Regions from separate parts of the Rahnella sp. NRRL B-41462 genome, predicted to be linked through region 3. Evidence: predicted binding sites of a transcription regulator. Region 3 holds the regulator's gene; each other region holds the start of a gene.
What was found. The regulator PurR, encoded in region 3, represses purine synthesis genes. The targets are predictions, from matches to a motif close to CANGCAAACGTTTGCNTG.
Positions count from the first base shown of each region.

Region 1: a site for PurR is predicted at 2,859-2,876, ahead of purH (bifunctional phosphoribosylaminoimidazolecarboxamide formyltransferase/IMP cyclohydrolase). Genes of this name have one in related genera too.
Region 2: a site for PurR is predicted at 2,468-2,485, ahead of purL (phosphoribosylformylglycinamidine synthase). Genes of this name have one in related genera too.

Region 1 covers NZ_JYDF01000146.1:311-3,870, forward strand. Annotated here, with positions in the region: gene purD (phosphoribosylamine--glycine ligase) at 1-1,038, opposite strand, end outside; gene purH (bifunctional phosphoribosylaminoimidazolecarboxamide formyltransferase/IMP cyclohydrolase) at 1,084-2,673, opposite strand; partial or broken rRNA gene UC14_RS24920 (16S ribosomal RNA) at 3,352-3,560, shown strand, end outside.
Region 2 covers NZ_JYDF01000001.1:102,795-106,354, reverse strand. Annotated here, with positions in the region: gene purL (phosphoribosylformylglycinamidine synthase) at 1-2,374, opposite strand, end outside; gene mltF (membrane-bound lytic murein transglycosylase MltF) at 2,650-3,560, shown strand, end outside.
Region 3 covers NZ_JYDF01000005.1:62,252-74,396, reverse strand. Annotated here, with positions in the region: gene UC14_RS01755 (FUSC family protein) at 1-290, shown strand, start outside; gene UC14_RS01750 (aldo/keto reductase family oxidoreductase) at 296-1,192, opposite strand; gene UC14_RS01745 (DUF1289 domain-containing protein) at 1,322-1,561, opposite strand; partial or broken gene UC14_RS01740 (alkene reductase) at 1,968-3,064, shown strand; gene gloA (lactoylglutathione lyase) at 3,226-3,633, shown strand; gene rnt (ribonuclease T) at 3,726-4,442, shown strand; gene UC14_RS01725 (Grx4 family monothiol glutaredoxin) at 4,518-4,877, opposite strand; gene UC14_RS27265 (hypothetical protein) at 4,858-4,986, opposite strand; gene UC14_RS01720 (C40 family peptidase) at 5,340-6,239, shown strand; gene UC14_RS27260 (YnhF family membrane protein) at 6,405-6,494, opposite strand; gene purR (HTH-type transcriptional repressor PurR) at 6,829-7,854, shown strand; gene punR (DNA-binding transcriptional activator PunR) at 7,891-8,796, opposite strand; gene punC (purine nucleoside transporter PunC) at 8,933-10,144, shown strand; gene cfa (cyclopropane fatty acyl phospholipid synthase) at 10,505-11,656, shown strand; gene UC14_RS01690 (riboflavin synthase) at 11,735-12,145, opposite strand, start outside.

The DNA of each region.
Region 1 (3,560 bases), on a different contig from region 3:
TTTATAATCAGCAGGGTAGCCACCGGCTGCGAGCACGACACCCAGAGACGGTCGCGGATCCCACTCAGATGTTTTATCACCCAGACGACCTTCAGCACCGGCCAGGCATAAATCCACAAGATCAGAACGCAGACGTAACATGATCGGCTGAGTTTCCGGATCGCCGAAACGGCAGTTGAACTCGATCACTTTCGGCTGGCCGTCGGCTGAAATCATCAGACCGGCATACAGGAAACCGGTATAAGTGTTATTTTCCGCCGCCATACCGCGAACAGTCGGCCAGATGACCTGATCCATCACGCGTTGATGGATTTCATCGGTTACGACCGGCGCCGGAGAATAGGCTCCCATGCCGCCCGTGTTCGGACCGCTGTCGCCGTCACCCACGCGTTTGTGATCCTGACTGGTCGCCATCGGTAACACATTGCTGCCGTCGACCATGACGATGAAACTGGCTTCTTCGCCATCGAGGAATTCCTCGATAACAATGCGATGACCTGCATCACCGAAAGCATTTCCCGCCAGCATGTCGTGAACGGCGTCTTCCGCTTCTTTCAACGTCATCGCAACAATGACGCCTTTACCTGCTGCCAGACCATCGGCTTTGATGACAATCGGTGCCCCCTTGCTACGCAGATAAGTCAGGGCGGGTTCGATTTCGGTGAAGTTCTGATAATCGGCACTTGGGATGTTATGACGAGCCAGAAAATCCTTAGTGAAGGCTTTAGAACCTTCCAGTTGCGCGGCTTCCTGCGTCGGGCCAAAGATTTTCAGACCGGCTGCGCGGAAAGCATCAACTACGCCAATTACCAGTGGCGCTTCAGGGCCAACAATGGTCAGGCCGATGTCATGACTTTTAGCGAAAGCCAGCAAACCGGCGATGTCAGTGGCGGCGATGTCCACGTTTTCCAGCAACGGCTCCAGCGCGGTACCTGCATTGCCAGGCGCAACAAAGACTTTATCAGCCAAAGGTGACTGCGATGCCTTCCATGCCAGTGCATGTTCACGCCCGCCGTTACCGATAATTAAAATATTCATTCGAAGACTCCGGTGAGCGGGCGCAACGCACCCGCTAAAAGAAAATTAATGACGGAAGTGGCGCATGTCGGTGAACAGCATAGCAATGCCGTGTTCGTTTGCCGCGGCGATCACTTCATCGTCACGGATAGAACCGCCTGGCTGGATAACACAGGTAATACCTACCGCTGCCGCAGCGTCGATACCGTCGCGGAACGGGAAGAAGGCATCAGAAGCCATTACGGAACCGGCTACTTCCAGGCCTTCGTCAGCGGCTTTAATACCGGCAATTTTAGCGGAGTAAACGCGGCTCATCTGGCCTGCGCCGATACCGATGGTCATTTTGTCTCGTGCATACACAATGGCGTTGGATTTGACGAATTTTGCGACTTTCCAGCAGAACAGGGCATCTGTCAGTTCCTGCTCTGTCGGCTGGCGCTCGGATACCACACGCAGATCAGCGGTATCAACCATACCCAAATCGCGATCCTGAACCAGCAGGCCGCCGTTAACACGTTTGAAGTCGAGCGCTTTCTGGCGACCTTCCCATTGTCCGCAGGTCAGTACACGAACGTTTTGTTTCGCGGCGGTGAGTGTCAGTGCCTCGGCACTTACCGATGGTGCGATGATCACTTCCACAAACTGACGGCTGATGATCGCTTTTGCCGTTTCAGCATCCAGTTCACGGTTGAAGGCGATAATGCCGCCGAAAGCTGAGGTCGGGTCAGTCTGATAGGCGCGTTCATAAGCTGCCAGTATGCTGTCGCCGATAGCAACGCCGCAAGGGTTGGCGTGTTTGACAATGACGCAGGCCGGTTCAGCAAACTCTTTCACACATTCCAGAGCCGCATCGGTATCCGCAATGTTGTTATAGGAAAGTGCTTTGCCCTGCAGCTGGGTAGAAGTGGCAACCGAAGCTTCGCTGACGTTCTCTTCTATATAGAAGGCAGCGTTCTGATGGCTGTTCTCGCCATAACGCATATCTTGTTTCTTTATATAGCTGAGATTCAGTGTGCGCGGGAACTGGCCGGAAGCCGATTCAGTATCACCGTGGTAAGCCGGAACCATCGTGCCAAAGTAGTTAGCAATCATGCCGTCGTAAGAGGCGGTGTGTTCAAAGGCTTTAATCGCCAGGTTGAAACGAGTCGCCAGCGTCAGCGAGCTGTTGTTGGCATCCATCTCTTCAATAATAGAAGCGTAATCGCTGCTCTTTACTACGATCGCCACATCTTTATGGTTCTTCGCTGCCGAGCGAACCATGGTAGGGCCGCCGATATCAATGTTTTCTACCGCATCTTCCAGTGAACAATCTGGACGTGCGACGGTTTGTGCGAACGGATAAAGGTTAACGACCACCATGTCGATTGGCGCAATGGAATGTTGTGCCATGATTTCATCATCTTTCCCGCGACGACCGAGGATGCCACCGTGAACTTTCGGGTGCAGGGTTTTGACGCGTCCATCCATCATTTCCGGGAAGCCGGTGTAGTCAGAGACTTCAGTGACTGGCAGGCCGGCTTTCGCCAACAGGCTGGCGGTGCCGCCAGTGGAAAGTAATTCAACGCCACGCGAAGACAGAGCCTGGGCGAATTCTACGATACCGGCTTTGTCAGAAACACTGAGCAGGGCACGGCGGATTGGACGAGATTGTTGCATGGTGGTTATATCCTTGGCTTTGGAGTCGCAGTAAAGAGCGTTATCTGAATTCAATGACGTTTTTCTTCTCTTTATATAGAGCAATTTGCAGAAAACGCGGGATTGAGCTTGGATAACTTCCCTTCGGCGACTGACTTTTCATTTATTACCCCTAAAGGGCAGTGAAAACTGACGCGCGAAATTGTAGCGAAAACGATTGCGCGACGCTCGCAAAATTTGAGATTCCTGCGCCTCTGTGGATAAATCTGTGCAAAACACGGTATAAGCAGTGGGTTTGCTGTGTAATGCAGCAAACGGTGTTTTTTCTTAAAATTAGCCCTTGCGGCCTGCTGAGAACTCCCTATAATGCCGCTCCATCGACAGGGAACAACGTGAACAACATCACGAAGTGACCGGGTCGGAAAGATTAAAAACAGCGGCAACCGGATAAAATAAACGGTTGACACTGAATGAGGAAAGCGTAATATACGCCACCTCGAGTTAGCAAGCGAAAGCGCGTAACTCACTGCTCTTTAACAATTTATCAGACAATCTGTGTGGGCACTCACAAGACGATATCAGCCACCTCGGTGGCAAAAAATATCAAGTCTTAGAGTGACCAAGCAGTAATTCATTTAGTTGAATTATTACGAAGTAATCTCTGAGCACCGCTTCACTTGTTGAAGCAAATCGAACTTTTAATTGAAGAGTTTGATCATGGCTCAGATTGAACGCTGGCGGCAGGCCTAACACATGCAAGTCGAGCGGCAGCGGAAAGTAGCTTGCTACTTTGCCGGCGAGCGGCGGACGGGTGAGTAATGTCTGGGAAACTGCCTGATGGAGGGGGATAACTACTGGAAACGGTAGCTAATACCGCATGACCTCGAAAGAGCAAAGTGGGGGATCTT
Region 2 (3,560 bases), on a different contig from region 3:
GTTGTTCGTTACCTTCCTGCCAGCGGGTTTTCATCGACATGGAGTCTTTGCCCACCGGAATAGTAATACCCAGCGCCGGACACAGTTCTTCGCCCACCGCTTTTACAGCCGCGTATAAACCGGCATCTTCGCCCGGGTGACCGGCCGCAGACATCCAGTTAGCAGAAAGCTTAACGCGTTTCAGGCTGCCGATTTCCACCGCAGCAATATTCGTGAGCGCTTCACCAACGGCCATGCGACCAGAGGCAGCGAAGTCCAGCAAGGCAACCGGAGCGCGTTCGCCCAGTGACATCGCTTCGCCGTGGTAGCTGTCGAGGCTGGCGGTGGTGACTGCGCAGTCGGCTACCGGGATCTGCCACGGGCCGACCATCTGGTCGCGCGCGACCATGCCGGTGACGGTGCGGTCGCCGATGGTGATCAGGAAGGTTTTCTCAGCAACGGCTGGCAAATGCAGAACGCGATTTACCGCTTCCGCAATCTGGATGTTTTCCGCATTCAGGTCGTCACCTTTCGCTTTCAATGTGGTGACGTCGCGGGTCATTTTTGGCGTTTTACCCAGCAGGACATCCAGCGGCATATCAATTGGCTGGTTGTCGAAATGGCTGTCTTTCAGAGAAAGATGCATTTCTTCGGTGGCTTCACCGATGACCGCATAAGGGGCACGTTCACGCTGGCAGATTGCATCAAACTGTTCAAGCTGTGCCGGAGACACCGCCAGCACATAACGTTCCTGTGATTCGTTACACCAGACTTCCAGCGGGCTCATGCCCGGTTCGTCGTTCAGGATGTCACGAAGCTGGAAACGACCGCCACGGTTGCCATCGCTGACCAGTTCCGGCATGGCGTTGGATAAACCGCCGGCACCGACATCATGGATAAATAAAATCGGGTTGGCTTCGCCCAGTTGCCAGCAGCGGTCGATCACTTCCTGACAACGGCGTTCCATTTCCGGGTTGTCGCGCTGTACGGAAGCAAAATCCAGATCGGCATCAGACTGGCCGGAAGCCATAGAAGACGCCGCGCCGCCCCCCAGACCGATATTCATCGCCGGGCCGCCAAGTACAATCAGTTTCGCGCCAACCGTGATTTCACCTTTCTGCACGTGATCGGCACGGATGTTGCCGATACCGCCCGCCAGCATGATCGGTTTGTGGTAACCGCGCAGTTCAGGGCCGTTGTGACTATTGACGTTTTCTTCGTAAGTACGGAAGTAGCCCAGCAACGCCGGACGACCGAATTCGTTGTTAAATGCTGCGCCGCCCAGCGGGCCATCGGTCATGATATCCAGCGCGGTAACGATACGATCCGGCTTACCGAAATCTTCTTCCCACGGCTGTTCGAAACCAGGAATACGCAGGTTTGACACGGAGAAACCGACCAGACCGGCTTTCGGTTTCGCGCCGCGACCGGTTGCACCTTCGTCACGGATTTCACCGCCGGAACCTGTGGCCGCACCCGGCCACGGAGAGATCGCCGTCGGGTGGTTATGGGTTTCGACCTTCATCAGGATATGCGCCTGCTCCTGATGGAAATCGTACAGACCGTCTTTCGCATCGGCGTAGAAGCGACCGACCTGCGAACCTTCCATCACGGCGGCGTTATCTTTATACGCGGACAGCACGTGATCGGGAGTGTGTTCGAACGTGTTCTTGATCATCTTAAACAGGGATTTCGGCTGCGTTTCGCCGTCGATAATCCAGTCTGCGTTGAAGATTTTGTGACGGCAGTGTTCTGAGTTTGCCTGTGCGAACATATACAGTTCGATGTCCGTCGGGTTGCGCCCCAACGACGTAAAGGCATCCATCAGATAATCAATTTCGTCCTGAGCCAGTGCCAGACCTAATTTGGTGTTGGCGGCTTCCAGAGCGCCACGGCCAACGCCCAGGATATCCACATGCTGCACCGGAGCCGGCTGATGCTGCGCAAACAGCGCGCTGGCGTCTTCCAGATGACCAAAGACAGTTTCCATCATGCGGTCATGCAGTAATGCGCCCAGTTCATTCCACTGTGGTTCGGTCAGTTGCGGCGCCTGTACATAAAATGCCAGACCGCGTTCCAGACGCACAACCTGCGACAAGCCGCAATTGTGTGCAATATCGGTAGCTTTGGAAGACCACGGAGAAATGGTGCCAGGGCGCGGGGTAACCAGCAGTAAACGACCAGAAGGAGCGTGTTCAGCGAGAGAAGGACCGTATTTCAGGAGGCGTTGTAACTTGGTTTGTTCGTCCGAACTCAGCGGCGCGCTGACATCGGCAAAATGTACATATTCGGCGTAGATATCGCTGACCGGAAGACGGGCTTCCTGACAACGGGACAACAATTTGTTAATGCGAAAAGCCGACAAAGCGGGCGAACCACGCAGTATTTCCATAATCACAGATCTCTCGTCTTCGAAGACACTGACCACAGTGCTTCTTTGGGCGCAACAGGGGGAAAACGCGGGCTATTATAAAGAAAGCTGACGCCCGACGAAACCGTTTGCGCAGGGAAACTTGATATTCATTTATAGCCCCACATATTTTACGGATATCATGAATAAAGTTGCAGACTGCCGTTTTGTTGAGCAAAATGCGTCAGCACTGGGGATATAGCCATACTAACTGCACAGCATAGCGTAAAAAAACAAGAGCGCCGCAGCGAGATAACTATTTGACGCGACTAAAAATTAATTATGTTCTGATGGGGATCGCCGCCCTGTTACTGGCGCTGGCTTTATGGCCGGCAGTCCCGTGGCACAGAGGTGAAGGCGACCAACTGGATCAAATAAAATCCCGTGGAGAATTGCGCGTAAGCACGCTCAATTCTCCACTGACTTTTATGAACTCCCCGGAAGGCAATCTCGGTTTCGATTACGAACTGGCTAAACGCTTTGCAGATTATCTGGGCGTGCAGCTGGTCGTGACACAGCACACCACCATTGAGAGCATGTTCGACGATCTGGATCATGATAATACTGACATGCTGGCTTCCGGTCTGGTGTACAACAATGAGCGGCTGAAAAACTACCGTGCTGGCCCGGAATACTATTCCGTTTCCCAGCAACTGGTTTACCGGCAGGGATCAGTGCGCCCGAAAAGCTTCGCAGACATCAAAGGCTCGCTGGTGGTGTCTGCTGGCAGCGCGCATATCGCCACACTGGAAGCCGCCAGCAAAAAGTATCCCGACCTCGCATGGACCACGACCGATAAGATGTCACCACGCGATCTGTTGCAGCAAGTCGAGAACGGTAAACTTGATTATACGCTGGGCGATTCGGTGACCATCGCCCTGATGCAGCGTGTTTATCCGCGTCTTGCGGTGGCTTTTGATGCGACTGACGACGAACCTGTGACCTGGTACTACCGCAAACAACCTGATGACGATAGCCTTTCTGCCGCCATGCTGGACTTTTTCAGCCAGATTTCAGAAGACGGCACCCTGGAAAAGCTGGAAGAGAAATATCTCGGGCACGTGGGCGATTTTGATTACGTTGATACCCGGACTTTCCTCAATGCCATCGACAGTACGCTGCCGGATTTACAGCCGCTGTTCGAAAAGTATGCCGGGAATATTGACTGGCG
Region 3 (12,145 bases):
TACGCGAATGGGAAACCCGCTCGGATCCGCTGTCTGCGGTGCGGGACGTGTGTATTCATTGTCTGAAAGGGGTAATGACGGAGCGCGGCGTCAGCCATGAAAATCTGGACGCCACGTTGATTGAGTTAATGCGGATGAGCAATTCACTGGCTCACCATCCGGAACCTGCAGCGCGTGAACTGGCAGGCGTGATCTGGCGTTTATACTGCTCGCTGTCACAATTGCAGCAGGCCATCTCAACAGAAGATGGCCCGGCGGATCCCGCTGTCAGCGCCACAAAACCCGCGTGAAAACATTAAGGTACATCAAATCCTAATGCGGCTTTACGAATGCGGAACCATTGCTGACGGGTCATTTCCAGAGACAATGACTTCAGCGCTGACTGCACGCGCCCGATTTTGCCCGAGCCGATAATCGGCAACGGCTGAGACGGCAGCCGCATGACCCAGGCGTAGACCACCTGTTCAATAGTGTCTGCGCCAATTTCATTCGCCACAGTCTGAAGTTCATCACGCAGCGGCTGGAATTCTGTATCGCTGAACAGACGACCGCCCCCCAGACAGGACCACGCCATCGGTTTGATACGCAGTTGCTGGCAAAGATCCAACGTGCCGTCAAGAATGGCGGGCTGATGAATGGGGGAAATTTCTAGCTGATTGGTCACCAGCGAAAACGGCAGACGCGATTGCAACAAGCTGAACTGTGCCGGGGTGAAGTTGGACACACCGAAATGTTTTACTTTGCCGCTTTTATGCAACCGCGTGAACGCCTCAGCGACTTCATCGGCATCCATCAGCGGATCCGGGCGGTGGATCAGCAATAAATCCAGATAATCGGTACGCAGATTGCGCAGTGATTGCTCCGCACGATCCACAATGTACTGCGTATCCGTAATGTAATGACCGATTTTGTTGTCGGGATCTGCCGTGGTGGCGATGCCGCATTTACTGACCAGTTGCATTTTTTCGCGCAAAGAGGGGTTAAGACGCAACGCCTCACCAAATGCCGCTTCACACTGATAGCCGCCATAAATATCTGCATGATCGACTGTCGTAATGCCCATTTCAATGTGCTGTTCCATGAACGCCAGAACCTGTTGCGGCGTCATGTTCCATTCCATCAGCCGCCAGTAACCACAAATCAGCGTTGAAAATACCGGCCCTTGCGGAGAAATCGGGGTGTGTGCTTCCATTGTGAATCCCTTATATTTTCGATTTTCGACCCACAGAATACACAACGCCCGTGGTGCTGTATTGATGCGACGAGCAAGAATTGTCAGGAAGCGGACCGCCGTCACGATGGCGGTAAACGACAGGTGAAATCAGAACAACTCCGGTTGCTGCGGCAAGGGTTCGTCCGGCTGTTTTCCTGCACGTTGCTGGCGCAGCAGGCGTTGCTGACATAACCGCAGCACATGGCGTTTTTCTGTGTCAGTCATTTTTATCCAGCCGAAACGCTCCTCGCGGCTGCGCAGGCAGCCACGGCAATAACCGCGTTCATCAGCCTGACAAATGCCACGGCATGGACTGGGGATGTCAAAAAATTCGAGCTGCTGAGCCACACACCCTCCGCAAATCATGGTGAACATTTATTCAAGACGCTTTCCTGCTATCCCGCAAGGTAATTTACGTCTTGTGTTTCATTCTTCAAATATCTGCAACACAGATCTGCTACCGTCCGTTTAGCCGTTTTCACCTGTCGGAAAATGGCCCTACTGTTTCGCAAGCCCTCACCAAGAAAACAGAGGTTTGCCCTCACCTCAGCCGGCACCCGCCGGCTCTTTTTCAATCTTTTTTGCCCTTAAAGTATGGATGCAAACCTGAAATCAGGATGCGTTTGGTGAAAAAGCACCGTGCGCGTAGTCACAAACAGGTCAGATGCGATAGAAAGGTGGCATTAAGAAAGGGTCGTTTGACGTGAAAGTTATCCATGAACGTCTTACCGATCAGTCCATTAACGTCGGAGTTATTGAAATGACCAAGCTTTTCACCCCCATTGTTGTCGGTAAAAACACGTTGTCTAACCGTGTCTTTATGGCACCGCTTACCCGTCTGCGCAGCATCGAACCGGGTGACATCCCTACACCGCTCATGGGCGAATATTACGCACAGCGCCACAGTTCTGGCCTGATCATTACTGAAGCCACTCAGGTTTCATTCCAGGCGAAAGGGTATGCCGGCGCACCTGGCCTGCATACGCCGGAACAAGTCGCTGCATGGAAAAAAATCGTGGACGGCGTACATCAGAAAGACGGGCGCATTGCGGTTCAGCTGTGGCACACCGGACGTATCTCGCATAACAGCGTTCAGCCTGACAACCAGACACCGGTCGCGCCTTCGGCCGTCAACCCGAACACGCGGACCAGCTTGCGTGATGAGCAAGGTCACGCCATTCGTGTCGATTGCCCGACACCGCGCGCTTAGCGCTCAGCGAAATTCCGGGGATCGTGAATGATTTCCGTCATGCTGCCGCCTGCTCCGCCGAAGCTGGTTTCGATTACATCGAACTGCATGCCGCGCACGGCTATCTGCTGCATCAGTTTATGTCTCCGGCGTCCAACCTGCGTGAAGATGAATACGGCGGCAGCATTGAAAACCGTACCCGTCTGACGCTGGAAGTGGTTGATGCTGCCATCGGGGCTATTGGCGCTGAACGTGTGGGCATCCGCATTTCGCCGATGGGTCCCTTCAACGGGCTGGATAACGGCGAAGATCAGGAACAGGCGGCTATCTACCTGCTCGATGAACTGAACAAGCGCAAACTCGCTTACCTGCATATCTCCGAACCGGACTGGGCTGGCGGCAAACCTTACTCCACAGAATTCCGGGCGGTGATCCGTGCGCATTATCAGGGTGTGATTGTGGGGGCTGGTGCTTACACCGCAGAAAAAGGCGAAGAACTGATCGAAAAAGGTTATATCGATGCCGTGGCATTTGGCCGCAGCTATATCGCGAACCCTGATCTGGTTGAGCGCCTGAAATCTCATGCGCCTCTCAACGAACCCAAACCGGAAACTTTCTACGGCGGCGGTGCGCAAGGCTATACCGATTATCCGACACTGTAATAATTAAAAAGAGTGATTCACTTCTTGCAGCAGAAGAGGCCCTCCTTCTGCTGTTTTTTTTGGTCAGTCATTCAACAAGCCGTCGCCGTAATACAGACAAAACGGCGGCTATCAGTTAGGCTTGACCCGTTAACTCTCATCCTGCAAATAAAGAGGAACCTATGCGTTTACTCCACACCATGCTTCGCGTTGGCGATCTGCAACGTGCTATCAGCTTCTATACCGATGTTTTAGGTATGCGTTTGCTGCGTACCAGCGAAAACACTGAATATAAATACTCTCTGGCTTTCGTCGGTTATACCGAAGAAAGTGAAGGTGCAGTGATCGAACTGACCTATAACTGGGGCGTCGACAGCTATGACATCGGCACGGCTTACGGTCATATCGCATTGGGCGTTGATAACGTCGCGCAAACCTGTGATGACATCCGTAATGCAGGCGGGAAAGTGACCCGTGAAGCCGGCCCGGTCAAAGGCGGATCTACCATTATCGCGTTTGTAGAAGATCCGGACGGCTATAAAATCGAGCTGATCGAATCCAAACACGCAGGTCAGGGGCTGGGGAATTAATCTTCCCCGAACACTGACAGGGGCGCAATCGCGCCCTTTTTTATTGACCCATTTTTGCCACAACCCTGCAAGTGGCGGCAAAATTTGCCATAATGCGTGCTGAATTCGATGAAGATAAGAAACTAATGGCCGAGAATAGTGACATTAACGCCCTGAGAGGCCGTTTTCGTGGTTTTTATCCCGTGGTTATCGACGTAGAAACCGCCGGATTTAATGCCAAAACCGATGCGCTGCTGGAAATTGCAGCCATCACCCTGAAGATGGATGAGGACGGCTGGCTGCAAAGCGATGAGACCGTGCATTTCCACGTCGAGCCCTTTGAAGGCGCGATACTGGTGCCGGAAGCCCTGGCGTTTAACGGTATCGATCCGACCAATCCGTTACGCGGTGCAGTCAGTGAATATGAAGCCCTGCACGAGATTTTCAAAGTCATCCGTAAAGGGATGAAAGAGCAAAACTGTAACCGCGCGATCATCGTGGCGCACAACGCCAATTTTGATCACAGCTTCCTGATGGCAGCGGCTGAACGTGCCGGACTGAAACGTAATCCGTTCCACCCTTTTGCCACGTTTGATACCGCCGCATTAAGCGGGCTGGTGCTTGGGCAAACGGTGCTGGCAAAAGCCTGTATCAGCGCGGGCATCGTCTTTGACAGCAGCCAGGCACATTCTGCGTTGTATGACACCGAGCGCACAGCCGAGTTGTTCTGCGAGCTGGTCAACCGCTGGAAACGCTTAGGCGGCTGGCCTCTGGCGCTTTCAGACGAAGAAGTCGAAGACGAAACAGCATCGGAAGAAAATCAGCAATAACAACTTTTGCACCGAACTGAAGACAAAAAAAGAGCGACATCATGTCGCTCTTTTTACTTTCCGGCCGAAAAACCGTTAGTCTTCTGTCGTATTACTCTCTTCAGAAGATTTGTATTTCTCAGCGGTTTCTTTGATCAACTGCTGCAGTTCGCCGCGCTGGAACATCTCAACCACGATGTCGCAGCCGCCAACCAGTTCACCGTCAACCCACAGTTGCGGGAACGTTGGCCAGTTAGCAAATTTTGGCATCTCAGCACGGATGTCCGGGTTCTGCAGGATATCCACGTAAGCGAAACGCTCGCCACAGGCTGAAAGCGCCTGAACAGCCTGAGCGGAGAAACCGCAGCTTGGCAGTTTCGGCGAACCTTTCATGTACAGCAGAATCGGGTTTTCAGAAACTTGCTTCTGAATTTTTTCAATTGTTGGAGTGGTCATTTCTTGCTTCCTCAAGCCGGTACAGGCTGTCACGATCATTACTCTTCACGCGCAGCATAAAGAGACGGTGCGCAATCACAATACCTTCTATTGTAACGATGGCAGCCATCAGATAAAAACGCCATTTTTTGTGGGGTCTTTCTCAATACTGGCATTTTGTTTAACAATCTTTAATGTGTGCGCTCAGGCTCACATCTTTAAACATTCATTGAGAATAACATTTTTGGCGTTCACCGATAACGCCAGATTTGCAAAATTCCATTCTTTAACTCAAATATTAACACCATGAAAAGTGGTTATTTTTTTGACTAAAAATGGCGGTTATTTCGACATAAAAAAAGCCATTAACTTTTTCTCACAATATGATCTAGAATCGAGTCAATTCGTGCTTTTTTGTCAGGTTCTTTTAGGCAATACTCTGACATCCCTGATGTTTAACCTACCACTCATGGTAACGAAGCTATGCGCTTACTGTTCACGCTTTTTGTGCTGCTCTTTACCCAGCTATTTCTGAATATGGCACATGCATCGCCGCAGACACGTGTTTCTGCCGATCAGCGTAAAAGCCATGTTAATCAGGCTGCACCTGAAGAACGGCGAAAGCGAAAAACGGTGGCCGCGAAAACCAGTAAAAAAACTAAAATCGCGCCAGTGACAGAACAAAAAATTCAGGACAAGAATTCGAAGAAGAAAGTTAAAAGTACCGAACTGGCTAAACGAAAGACCACGACGGAGAAAAGTGTCAAAACGACCCGGGCCGAAAGTAAAAAAGAAAAGACACTGAAGACCACGCGGGCCGAAAGCAAAACAGAGAAACACGCCAAAACCCGTTCACTCGCGAAAAACAGCACGGAAAGGGTCAGTAAAAAAGAAGCGTATGGCCGGCACCGTAAAGGTAAAAAGCCCGAAGAAGACAGCAAACCGATTACGCTAAGTGCAACGCATAAAAAACGCTATCAGCATGCCCAGCAAACGGCGATGACCAAACTGATGCATCAGGTAGGAAAACCATATCGCTGGGGCGGAACCTCGCCGAATACCGGTTTTGATTGCAGCGGCTTAGTCTATTACGCCTACAAAGATTTGATCCGTATTAAAATGCCACGCACAGCGAATGAAATGTATCACCTGCGCGATGCGGCTCCGGTCAAACGCGGCGAACTTGAAAGCGGTGATCTGGTGTTCTTCAGAATCAATAACCGCGGCGCTGCAGACCATGTTGGTGTTTACGTGGGGAACGGCAAGTTTATTCAGTCTCCAAGAACGGGCGAAGACATTAAAATCACCTCTCTCGGCGACGATTACTGGCAAGATCATTATGTGGGTGCACGCCGGGTAATGACGCCGAAAACGATCCGATAATAAACAATTCGTTAAGTCTGAAGTTTCGCTAATCAGCCATTGAATAGCATTTAACGAAGAGTTTCTGCAGGGAAGAGTATCGGCGGTAACGGCCACTGCGTAAAATTGAAAAGGGCGATTCCTGTAACAGGAATCGCCCTTTTTTATAGCGGTTCACTTACTGAATCAGTTCATCACCGCAGTGAAGCTGAAAGCGATAATCATAAGCAAAGCGCATACCGTGGTGATCAACGATAATTTCAGGTTGCTGTCCATCAAACCCCCCTTTCGGATCAAATTGTGGCATTTTTTAAGCCACACTAATTGTGTGCCAACGCATTTTCGCATAATTAACATTTAAAATCTTGTGCTGAATGACAATGTATCCCTGAGAATTTTACTTCCACTTTCCTGCATTATAAGAGAAAATTGTCGGTTAACACGCCTGTGTGCCGGTTGATTTCACCCGAGAGCATTTCACGCCTCATTCTGAAGAATCCACCCAACGATTTCACTGCCCTTTTAGAAGCCAGCAGTGAGATCCACGCAAGCAAACGATTAACATAATGCTAACGTGCTGAAACACGTGAGTTCAGGAGTCATTGTTTACATGGCAACGATTAAAGATGTCGCAAAGCGCGCTGGCGTTTCCACTACAACCGTGTCGCACGTCATCAATAAAACACGTTTCGTCGCCGAAGAAACCAAAGAAGCGGTTCTCCTTGCAATCAAAGAGTTACATTACTCGCCGAGTGCTGTAGCCCGCAGTCTGAAGGTCAATAACACCAAAACGATCGGTCTGCTTGCCACCTCCAGCGAAGCGCCCTATTTTGCCGAAGTGATTGAAGCCGTAGAAAACAGCTGCTTCTCCAAAGGCTATACGCTGATTTTGTGTAACTCGCATAATAATCTGGAAAAACAACAAGCCTACCTGCAAATGCTGGCGCAAAAACGCGTCGATGGCTTGCTGGTGATGTGCGCGGAATATCCTGATGAGTTGCTCAATATGCTCGAGGAGCACCGTTCGATCCCAATGGTGGTCATGGACTGGGGCGAAGCGCGTAAGAACTTCACCGACAGCATTATTGATAATGCTTTCGAAGGGGGTTACATGGCCGGGCGTTATCTGATTGAACGCGGTCATCGTGATATTGGGGTGATCCCGGGCCAACTGGCACGTAATACCGGCGGTGGCCGCTTCCAGGGTTTTGTGAAAGCACTGACTGAAGCCAATATTCCGCTGCGTGACGAATGGGTGGTTCAGGGCGATTTCGAGCCGGAATCGGGCTATCAGGCGATGCATAAAATTCTGATGCAGAAGCACCGCCCGACTGCCGTATTTTGTGGCGGCGATGTGATGGCAATGGGCGCAATCTGTGCCGCAGACGAACTGGGCCTGCGCGTTCCTCAGGATATTTCCGTGATCGGTTACGACAATGTGCGTAACGCCCGTTACTTCTCCCCCGCGCTGACAACCGTGCATCAGCCGAAAGAACGTCTGGGTGAAATGGCCTTTACCATGTTGCTGGACAGAATTGTCAGTAAGCGTGAAGAGTCTCAGACCATTGAGGTGCATCCGAAACTGGTCGAACGCCGTTCCGTAGCCGATGGTCCGTACCGCGATTACCGCCGTTAACAGATATCGAACGCCTGCAGATGCAGGCGTTTTTTTCTAATCACGCAGCCATTCCTGATTCATGGTTTCTGTATCGCCCATATATTCCAGCAACCAGGCCAGCGAGGGTGACGGATTGCTTTGATCCCACGTCAGGCAACACGGGCTGTCGGGAAACGTATTTTCCAGCGTCAGCACCTGCAACTTTTTCTGTTCTATCCACGGCGTGACGCGATGAACCGGCATCATACCCACGCATAAGCCTTCGGTCAGGCATTCCAGCGCACAGGTCCAGTCTGGCACGACCAGCCGCCGCTGGTTATCAAGCGTCCATGTATCCCGCTTAGGCAATGTCCGGGAGGTGTCTTCCAGACAGAGTGCAGGATAAGGCCGCAACTCATCATCATTCAGCGCGCCGGATAACTGAGCCAGCGGATGTTGCGGGCTGACGACGCAATGCCAGTCCATAAATCCCATGTCACGAAAACTGAAGCCCCCGCCAACCGGTATCGCGCGTGTAGCACCGATCGCCACGTCTGCCCGCCCGTCAACCAGCGCATCCCAGACACCATTAAACACTTCTGAGTGAATAATGAGTTCGGTGTCCGCAAAATGGCGGTAGAAATCGAGCACCAGACGCCGTGTCCGTGCGGGTTTTACAATCCGGTCAACCGCCACACGTAATTCGCCGCGCCAGCCGTTCGCCACCTGCTGACACTGCCGGCGCGTGGCTATCATTTTTTTTGTCAGAATCCGCGCTTCATCGACAAAAACCTTTCCCGCAGGCGTCAGTACCACGTCACGATGGCGACGTTCAAACAACGGCACGGCCAGCCACTGCTCAAGCTGACGGACGGTATAGCTGATAGCAGAAGGCACACGGTGCAAATCTTGCGCTGCCGCACTAAAACTACCTGTTCTTGCCACGGCATCTACCACTTCAAGGGCGTATTCTGACCACATAATTCAGCCTTCAATATTTTTGATAGCAGAGTGCAAATATTAGCGTTTCACAAGCCTGTTATCAAAGCGTTAAACTCCGCCTCCGGTATGTAATCTGCATCACATCATCTGCAATAAATAAATTAACGAGACGATAATGAAACCCTCCTTTGGATTTATGCTCTATCTTGCGGGACTGAGCATGCTGGGCTTTTTAGCCACTGATATGTATCTGCCTGCGTTCAGCGCCATGCAAACCAGTCTGATGACCAGCCCCGGAATGATCAGCGCAAGTCTGAGCATTTTTCTCGGCGGATTTGCTCTCGGTCAGTTGTTATGGGGGCCGTTGTCAGACAGGATCGGCCGTAAACCGGTATTGCTTCTTGGTCTGACACTGTTTGCGGTCGGTTGTCTGGGCGTTATCTGGGTTGAGAATGTACGCGCCCTTCTGGCCCTGCGCTTCTTACAGGCGATGGGCGTTTGTGCCGCCGCAGTCACCTGGCAGGCAATCGTTGTTGACCGTTTCTCTGCCGATGTGGCAAAAAAAACCTTCGCCAGCATTATGCCGTTAGTAGCTCTTTCTCCGGCACTGGCACCATTACTTGGTGCGTGGGTGCTCAATCATTTTGACTGGGAAGCCATTTTTGCTCTGCTGACCGCAGTCGCCGTCGTCCTGGTGCTGACGACGCTGACTCTGCGTGAGAATAAACCTGCAAAACAAGCGAAGGCTGATAAAACAGGGTTTGCGACGTTACTGAAATCGCCTGTTTACAGCGGGAATGTCATGATTTATGCCGCCTGTTCAGCCGGATTCTTTGCGTGGTTAACGGGTTCACCGTTTATCCTGAGCGACATGGGTTATTCACCCGGTGCCATCGGGCTGAGCTATGTCCCGCAGACTATTGCTTTCCTGCTTGGTGGTTTTGGTTGCCGTGTTGTGATCAGCAAGCTGGACGGTAATAAAATTCTGCCATGGTTACTGGCGGGTTACGGCGTCAGTATGGTGACTTTGTTCTGTGTTGCCATGTTCACGGATGCCGGGCTGATTAGCCTGCTGATCCCTTTCTGTCTGATGGCTTTGGTGAATGGTGCAACCTACCCAATTGTTGTCGCAAATGCATTAATGCCGTTTCCTGCTAATACAGGCAAGGCGGCAGCATTGCAAAATACGCTGCAGCTCGGGTTGTGCTTCCTTGCCAGCTTGCTGGTTTCCGCATTTATTGTGCATCCGCTCATGGCGACAGTCACGATCATGCTGTCTACACTATTGTTGGTAGTTTTGGGTCGCTGGCTCTCTTTGCGGCATGAAATCACGCAAGACAATGGACAGAAATCAGAGCAGGAAGCTCAGACAAGGCATGCTAATTAATAGTGATAATACCCTGATGTAACAGTCACTTAACGGGCATTTTCATTCATCACGATTAACTATTGAGAATGCCTGCCAGCGAGCCTATACTCAACAAAACCAAATAAAATAGCACTTTTACAAAACTTTTATCACATACTTAAGCCAGACGCGCGGACAGTGTCACACTTATTTTTTTGTACTTTTTCAAGGATGATTTTCCTGCACGTCTTACGGCGCGCAGGCGTTCTTCTTAATTTCCTCTGTTGGTGTCGAATATCGGGCGAGGCGCTAGTCGTCTGTTCTCATAAAGACCTGCAAAAATAGCCTTTGCTTTTCCCGGCAGGTTAATAAGTCAGAAGAGAAAGTGATGGAGAAGCTATGAGTTCATCGTGTATAGAAGATCAAAGCATTCAGGACAATCAGTGGTACCGGATCGCCAGTGAAATGCTGGCGATGGCAGATATTCAGGTAAACGGTAATCGTCCTTTCGACCTTAAAGTAAAAAACACTGACTTCTTTAAGCGTGTTTTACAGGAAGGTTCTCTGGGCCTCGGTGAAAGTTATATGGACGGTTGGTGGGAATGCGACCGTCTGGATATCTTTTTCCAGCGCGTTATTCGTGCCGGTTTGGAAAGTAAACTCCCCCACCATTTTAAAGATACTTTACGTGTCGCCGCAGCACGCCTGACCAATCTGCAATCCCGCAAACGGGCGTGGATTGTTGGCAAAGAGCATTATGATCTGGGCAACGATTTATTTACTCTGATGCTCGACCCGTACATGCAATATTCCTGCGGCTATTGGAAAGAGGCCACTACGCTTGAAGAAGCACAGGAAGCAAAACTCAAAATGATCTGTGACAAGCTGCAATTAAAACCGGGACAGCGCTTGCTGGATATCGGTTGCGGCTGGGGTGGATTATCAGAGTTTGCGGCAAGAAATTATGGCGTGAGCGTTGTGGGTGTCACGATTTCTGCTGAACAACAAAAACTGGCTCAAAAACGCTGTGAAGGGCTGGATGTCACAATCCTGCTGCAGGATTACCGTGACCTTAATGATCAGTTTGACCGCATTGTTTCTGTCGGGATGTTTGAGCATGTGGGTCCGAAAAATTATCAGACCTATTTTAATGTCGCCAAACGCAATATCAAACCTGACGGCATTTTCCTGCTGCACACCATCGGTTCTAATAAAACAGACCTTAATGTCGATCCGTGGATTGATAAATACATCTTCCCCAACGGTTGCCTGCCGTCGGTTCAACAAATTGCACAAACCAGTGAGTCATTATTTGTAATGGAAGACTGGCACAATATCGGCGCTGATTATGACCGCACGCTGATGGCGTGGAATGAACGCTTCCAGAAACACTGGCCGGAACTGGCGGAAAAATACGGTGAACGTTTCCACCGCATGTTCACCTACTACCTGAATGCCTGCGCCGGTGCTTTCCGCGCCCGGGACATTCAGTTGTGGCAAGTCGTCTTTAGCCCGCAAGGCGTTGATGGCGGAATGCGCGTACCACGCTGATGGTTGTATGCGTTAGCTAATAAAAAACCGGACACTGAATGTCCGGTTTTTTTATGTCAATAAAGGGTCTGAGATAACTTATTCGGCTTTATCGATCATCGCCTGTGCCGTAGCGATTGCCGCTTCACGACTGGCTAATACGCGTTCGACAGTATCGACAATCGCCTGAGTTTGCGGATCGATTTCGATATTAATTTTGTCGCCCAGACGTTTCGTGCCCAGCGTCGTGCGTTGCAAGGTTTCCGGAATTAAATGTACACAGAAACGGGTGCGGGTCACTTCACCGATGGTGAGACTAATACCGTCGATCCCGATATAACCTTTATGTAATACATATTTCATCAAATCTTCATGCGGCATACGGAACCAGATCTGACGGTTATTTTCTGACGTCAGGATTTTTGCCACTTCCGCCGTGCAAATAATATGACCAGACATTAAATGTCCGCCAATTTCATCATTAAAACGCGCTGCACGTTCCAGATTAAC